DNA from 2 places in the Pseudomonas sp. NyZ201 genome. Region 2 is predicted to be linked to the other one. Evidence: riboswitches for the same ligand, from Rfam matches in the RefSeq annotation. Region 2 holds a riboswitch; the other holds the start of a gene.
What was found. A riboswitch is a leader RNA that binds a small molecule or an ion and turns the genes downstream of it on or off. The one in region 2 is predicted to bind cobalamin.
Positions count from the first base shown of each region.

Region 1 (3,507 bases), 1.9 Mb from region 2:
GCCGAGGCCTTGCTCGCTGGCCTGCCAGCCGGGTTCGTTGTCCTGGGCGCAGATCGCCTGCAGCACCGGGATATCGCGGCGGAACGGGCGCAGGTGCGGCTGTTCCGGGCTCGACTGGGCGAAACCGGTGGTGTTGATGATCAACGCCGCATCGGTTTCGTCCAGCCAGTCCTCGACCTGGGCCAGGCAGCCGGCCTCCTTCAGGCTGGCCACGGCGATCGGCAGCGGATTCAGCCCGGTGTTTTCCAGCCGCTGGCACAACACATCGATAAAACCGGTGTTGGCCGCTTGCAGATGGGAGCGATAGAACAGGATCGGCACAACGGGTCGCCCGGCGTGCCAATCGGCGCGCCAGTGGGCCATTCCGGCCTCGGCATGACGCGGGTGATACAGGCTGGTACGCGGCAGTTGCCGTGGTTCGTCCCAGGGGTAATCGCGCCCCAGCCAGGAACTGGCGAGGCAGTTGAACAGGTTCAGGGCATTGGCCTTGCCGCCCTGGCGCAGGAAGTGCCAGAGGCGCTCGGCCTGCTCGGCTGCGACGTTGCCCAGGCTGCTCAGCTCCGGGTCCGGGCGATCGTCACCCGGGACCAGGATGAGCTTCACGCCACGGGTCGCCAGTTCGACAAGCTGCTCGACGCCATAGCGCCAATAGCCGATGCCGCCGTGCAGCGACACCAGGATCACCCTGGCGTGGCGCAACACCTGGTCGACGTAGAGGTCGACCGAGGCGTGGTTCTGTACCTGCATGGGGTTGGCCAGGCGCAGGCTGGGGTAATCCTCCGGCAGCTCGCGGGCGGCTTCCGCCAGCAACGCCAGGTGCGAATCACCGCTGCAGAGAATCACCAGTTCGGCCGGGGTCTGGCCGAGGTCGGCAATGCTGTCGTCCGGCACGAAGCCGCCGGGCTGGGTCCGCAGCAGGTGCATGGATCAGGCGCCCAGGGCCGCGCGCAGCCGCGCTTCGAGGGCCGAGGCATCGAGGTCCTGGCCAATCAGCACCAGGCGGGTGATGCGCGCTTCGTCGCTGCGCCAGGCGCGGTCGAAATGCTTGTCGAAACGGCTGCCCACGCCCTGGATCAGCAGGCGCATCGGCTTGCCCGGAATCGCCGCGAAGCCCTTGACGCGCAGGATGCCGGTCTCGCTGACCAGTTGGGTCAAGGCGTCGAGCAGTAGGCTTTCGTCGGCTTCCGGCAGGTCGAGGGAGATGGAGTCGAAGGCGTCGTGGTCGTGATCGTCGTGGTCATCGTCGCCGTCATGGTGCGAATCATGGTGGGTGCGGCGGCCGTCGATATGGGCCTCGGACTCGGCCCCCAGGCCCAGCAGCACGTCCAGCGGCAGCACGCCCTTGCTCGCTTCGACCACCTTGACCGCGGGCGGCAGCTCTTCCTCGACCTCGGTACGCACGGCGGCCAGGGCTTCAGGGGCGATCTGGTCGCACTTGTTGAGAATCACCAGGTCGGCGCTGGCCAGTTGGTCGGCGAACAGCTCGTGCAGTGGCGATTCGTGGTCCAGGTTCGGGTCAAGCTTGCGCTGGGCATCGACCTGGTCGGGGAAGGCGGCGAAGGTGCCGGCGGCCACGGCCGGGCTGTCGACCACGGTGATCACCGCATCGACGGTGCAGGCATTGCGGATTTCCGGCCACTGGAACGCCTGGACCAGCGGTTTGGGCAAGGCAAGGCCGCTGGTTTCGATGAGGATCTGGTCCAGGTCGCCACGGCGCGCCACCAGCTCGCGCATCACCGGGAAGAACTCTTCCTGCACCGTGCAGCACAGGCAGCCGTTGGCCAGTTCGTAGACGCGGCCGTTGGCCTCTTCCTCGGTGCAACCGATGCTGCATTGCTTGAGGATTTCGCCATCGATGCCCAGCTCGCCGAACTCGTTGACGATCACCGCGATACGGCGGCCATTGGCGTTGTCGAGCATATGGCGCAGCAAGGTGGTCTTGCCCGAGCCGAGGAAGCCGGTGACGATGGTAACGGGAAGTTTGGCCAGTGTTTTCATGTCGGATGCCCTTGGCAGCATGGCGGGCATGGGGACGGAGGCCAGGCACCGTGCGGTCTGGACGCGTTCGCCACCGGATCACCCCGCCCGGTTAATGTGGAATCTGGTCGAGGCAGGTCTCCTGGCTTGCATTGTGTCCTCGGGACGCCATCGACGCCTTCCCGCCTTATATAACCGGCAGTGGCAATGGTCGGTGGGCTCAACGCCTACAGTTGCGGGGGCAGCCGCGGCTTCGGCACCGCGTTCCCGTCTTAGCTCCGACCCGTGTCGGAGAACCTCGAACCGGCAAGGCTACGCAGTGCCCGGAGGGCGGTCAACCGCTGTATTGACGGATGTCAACGCGCGTGATTTCCTAACGCAATTCGTTTGGGTGCCTTTTTATTGCAAAAGGTGAAACGGGAAACCGGTGCGCGGTGGTCTTCAAGACCGTGGCAAGTCCGGTGCTGCCCCCGCAACGGTAATCGAGGAAAACGTCTGATCCACTGTGCCAGCAGTCCGGCATGGGAAGGAGACGCCCAGGCCCATGGCCCCTTGAAAGCCCGGAGACCGGCCCACGACCGATTTGACCAAACCCGCGGTGGGCGGGCGACGTTGCACTCCTGGACTTCCATGCCCCGGAGTTCTTCGCGCTTGCCTGTTGCCACGACAACTGCAAAAGGAAAGCGCCATGCCCGTCACCACCACCGCCAGTCACGCCAGCACTACCTCCACCACCCTCAGCCAACGCGTCGTCGCTGCCGTCAGCGCCTCGGTACTGGGCCTGTGCCTGGTCTATTTCGCCGGCTTCTCGCATATCGAAGCGGTGCACAACGCCGCCCACGATACCCGCCACAGCGCCGCCTTCCCTTGCCACTGAGGTCGCATCATGTTCACTCGCATTGCCCGTACCGCGGGCTTTACCGGGCTGCTCGCGGCCTTGCTGCTGACCGTGCTGCAAAGCTTCTGGGTCGCGCCGCTGATTCTCCAGGCGGAAACCTACGAGGGCTCTGCACCGGCTGCCGCCCATGAGCACGAGCATGCCGACGCCGCCGCTGGCGAAAGCCATCACCACGACGCCGAAGCCTGGTCGCCGGAAGATGGCTGGCAGCGCGTGCTGTCCACCACCGGCGGCAACCTGGTGGTCGCGGTAGGCTTCGCCTTGTTGCTGGCGGGCATGTACACCCTGCGCAGTCCACGCAGCATCGGTGCCGGCGCGCTTTGGGGCCTGGGCGGGTTCGCCGTGTTCTGCCTGGCGCCGAACCTCGGCCTGCCACCGGAACTGCCCGGCACTGCGGCCGCAGACCTGGCCCAGCGCCAGTTCTGGTGGGTTGGCACCGCCGCTGCCACCGCTGTCGGCCTGGCACTGATGGTGTTTGCCGGCAACTGGGTGCTGAAAATCGCCGGTCTGATTCTGCTGGCAATTCCCCATGTGATCGGCGCGCCGCAGCCGGAAGTGCATGAAAGCCTGGCGCCGGAAGCCCTGGAATCGCAGTTCATTGTCGCTTCGTTGCTGACCAATGCCGGTTTCTG
Region 1 is NZ_CP187557.1:3,414,191-3,417,697, forward strand. Features, by position in the region: gene cobN (cobaltochelatase subunit CobN) at 1-924, opposite strand, end outside; gene cobW (cobalamin biosynthesis protein CobW) at 928-1,998, opposite strand; cobalamin riboswitch at 2,093-2,293, opposite strand; cobalamin riboswitch at 2,350-2,568, shown strand; gene ACPFMA_RS15155 (CbtB domain-containing protein) at 2,666-2,854, shown strand; gene ACPFMA_RS15160 (CbtA family protein) at 2,864-3,507, shown strand, end outside.
Region 1: linked by a shared signal. The riboswitch ahead of ACPFMA_RS15155 (CbtB domain-containing protein) and the one ahead of cobO (cob(I)yrinic acid a,c-diamide adenosyltransferase) in region 2 are both predicted to bind cobalamin.

Region 2 (3,507 bases):
GGATTCATCCTTGCTGGCGATCAGCAGGTCGCAGTGCGCGGCGCGGTCGCCGTCATCCCGCTGTTTCTTGCTCTGGTAACCCTGCAAGGTCACCAGCTCGGCCTGCCAGAGCGCCGCCGAAAACAGCCCCAGGTTGCCTTGCATCCCTTGCCAGTACGGACCTTCGTTGTCGCCCAGGGTCTGGTTGAAACGTTCGATGCATTCGCCCCAGCGTTCAAGTGCCGGACGCAGGAACTCCAGGCGAGGATTATTGATGATCAGGCCTTGCATGCTGCTCTCCTTGGTCATTGTTGTACGAGCTACAGCTACAGCGAAAAATCATGGCAATGTGATATCACTGGCTTGGAGTGTGGCACAACGTGAAAGTTGCGCCGTTGGTCGCAATGTGATGGGTGTCTCCAATTGACGCTCCGGGCCCAACCCTCTAACCTTCGCGACGTGTTTCAGGTGCCCCGTGACTGCAAGGTCGACCGGGTGAAACAGGGAAGCCGGTGCGACTCCGGCGCTGCCCCCGCAACGGTAAATCGAGTCAAGACCGCGCATGGCCACTGGGTGTTCGAACCCGGGAAGGCGCCCGGTCAGGATCGCCCGGCGATCCGCTCGTGAGCCCGGAGACCGGCCTGCAAACAGTCAACGGCACCACGGCGGGTGGTGCGCGGTTCTCCGGGCCCTTGCGCCCGGTGCCAGCGCGTCCCTCCGTGCCCCCATCCCCTCAGCTGTCGCCGCTTGGCGTCAGTGGCCCGCGGAGACCCCCGATGAGCGAATCCCCCGAACGTGACCAACGCCACCTGGCGCGCATGCAGCGCAAGAAGGCGGTGATCGACGAGCGTATCGCCAATGCCCCCAACGAATGCGGCCTGCTGCTGGTGCTCAGTGGCAACGGCAAGGGCAAGAGCAGCTCGGCCTTCGGCATGCTCGCCCGGGCCATGGGCCACGGAATGCAATGCGGCGTGGTGCAGTTCATCAAGGGGCGCAATGCCACCGGCGAGGAACTGTTCTTCCGGCGCTTTCCCGAGCAGGTGCGCTATCACGTCATGGGTGAGGGGTTCACCTGGGAAACCCAGGACCGCCAGCGCGATATCGCCGCTGCCGAGGCTGCCTGGGAAGTGTCCCGACAACTGTTGCGCGACCCGCAGATCGGTTTCGTCGTGCTCGATGAACTGAATATCGCCCTCAAGCACGGCTACCTCGACCTCGACAGCGTGCTCGCCGACCTCCAGGCCCGCCCGCCGATGCAGCATGTGATCGTTACTGGTCGCGGCGCCAAGGACGAAATGATCGAGCTGGCCGATACGGTCACCGAGATGGGCATGGTCAAGCACGCGTTCCAGGCCGGCATCCGCGCGCAGAAGGGCGTCGAACTATGAGCGACACCCGGCATTGCCCGGCGGTGCTGATCGCCGCGCCGGCTTCCGGCCAGGGCAAGACCACCGTCACTGCCGCCCTGGCCCGCTTGCATCGCAACCAGGGGCGCAAGGTCCGCGTGTTCAAGTGCGGCCCGGACTTTCTCGACCCGATGATCCTCGAACGGGCCAGCGGTGCCCCGGTGTACCAGCTCGACCTGTGGATGGTCGGTGCCGAGGAAAGCCGGCGCCTGCTCTGGGAAGCGGCGGGCGAGGCCGACCTGATCCTGATCGAAGGGGTGATGGGGTTGTTCGACGGCACGCCGTCCAGCGCCGACCTCGCCCGTCACTTCGGCGTGCCGGTACTGGCGGTGATCGACGGTACCGCCATGGCCCAGACCTTCGGCGCCCTGGCACTGGGCCTGGCCCGTTATCAGCCCGACCTGCCCTTTGCCGGCGTGCTCGCCAACCGGGTTGGCTCGCTGCGCCATGCACAACTGCTCGAAGGCAGCCTGACCGAAGGCTTGCGCTGGTACGGCGGCCTGTCCCGGGAAACCGGGATCGAGTTGCCGAGTCGCCACCTCGGCCTGGTCCAGGCCAGCGAACTGACCGACCTCGACCTGCGCCTCGACGCTGCTGCCAAGGCCCTGGGTGATAGTTGCCAGTCCTCCTTGCCGCCGCCCGTGGCCTTCGAGCAGCCCGCTCCCCGGCCTATCGAGCCCATGCTGGAAGGCGTGCGCATCGCCGTGGCTCGTGACGAAGCCTTTGCCTTCACCTATGGCGCCAGCCTCGACCTGCTGCGGGAGATGGGCGCCGAGCTGCGCTTCTTCTCGCCGATCCATGATGGCGAACTGCCGGACGCCGAAAGCCTGTACCTGCCGGGCGGCTATCCGGAGTTGCATCACCATGCCCTGGCCGCCAACGCACCGATGCTGGCGGCGATCCGTGCCCATCACCAGGCCGGCAAGCCGCTGCTGGCCGAATGCGGTGGCATGCTTTACCTGCTCGAAGCCCTGACCGATGTCGCCGGCGAACGGGCCGAACTGGCCGGCCTCCTGCCGGGCGAGGCGAACATGCAGAAGCGCCTTGCCGCCCTGGCATTGCAGAGCGTGGAATTGCCGGAAGGCACGCTGCGCGGCCATACCTATCACCATTCCCTGACCAGCACCGCACTGGAGCCCATCGCCCGGGGCCAGAGCCCCAATGGCGGGCGCGGCGCGGAAGCGGTGTACCGTATCGGCCGGCTGACGGCCTCCTACGTGCACTTCTACTTTCCGTCCAACCCCGCTGCGCTGGCGGTGCTGCTGGCGCCATGAACGAGCACGCCTACAGCGAGGCCGAGCGAGCGGCCATCTACCGGGCCATTGGCGAACGTCGCGATATGCGTCATTTCAGTGGTGGCGAGGTGGCGCCGGAGCTCCTTGCGCGCCTGCTCGAGGCGGCGCACCAGGCACCCAGCGTCGGCCTGATGCAGCCCTGGCGTTTTATCCGCATCACCCAGCGCGCGTTGCGCCAGCGTATCCAGGCCCTGGTCGAGGACGAGCGCCTGCGCACCGCCGAGGCCCTCGGCCAGCGCTCCGACGAGTTCATGCAACTCAAGGTGGAAGGCATCAACGATTGCGCCGAACTGCTGGTGGCGGCGCTGATGGACAAGCGCGAGGCACATATCTTTGGCCGCCGCACCCTGCCGGAGATGGACCTGGCCTCGCTGTCCTGCGCGATCCAGAATCTCTGGCTGGCCGCCCGCGCCGAAGGCCTGGGCATGGGCTGGGTGTCGCTGTTCGATCCGCAGGCCCTGGCCGACCTGCTGCACATGCCCGCCGGGGCCAAGCCCCTGGCGATACTCTGCCTCGGCCCGGTCCATGAGTTCTATCCGGCGCCTATGCTCGCGCTGGAAGGCTGGACCACGCCCCGGCCGCTGGCCGACATGCTGTTTGAAAACCAATGGGGAGAAGCCGAATGAGTGTGGCCTTGCTGACCGTGGCCGGGGTGGCGCTGGATGCGCTGCTGGGCGAGCCGCGGCGCTGGCATCCGCTGGTGGCCTTCGGCCGTTTCGCCGGGCGCCTGGAACAACGCTTCAATTCCGGCGGGCGCGGCTGGCGCAGTCATGGCGTCACGGCCTGGTTCCTTGCGGTGATTCCGTTGACCCTGCTGGCGACCGCGT
Region 2 is NZ_CP187557.1:1,513,958-1,517,464, forward strand. Features, by position in the region: gene ACPFMA_RS06980 (hypothetical protein) at 1-270, opposite strand, end outside; cobalamin riboswitch at 429-638, shown strand; gene cobO (cob(I)yrinic acid a,c-diamide adenosyltransferase) at 756-1,367, shown strand; gene ACPFMA_RS06990 (cobyrinate a,c-diamide synthase) at 1,364-2,659, shown strand; gene bluB (5,6-dimethylbenzimidazole synthase) at 2,656-3,306, shown strand; gene cbiB (adenosylcobinamide-phosphate synthase CbiB) at 3,303-3,507, shown strand, end outside.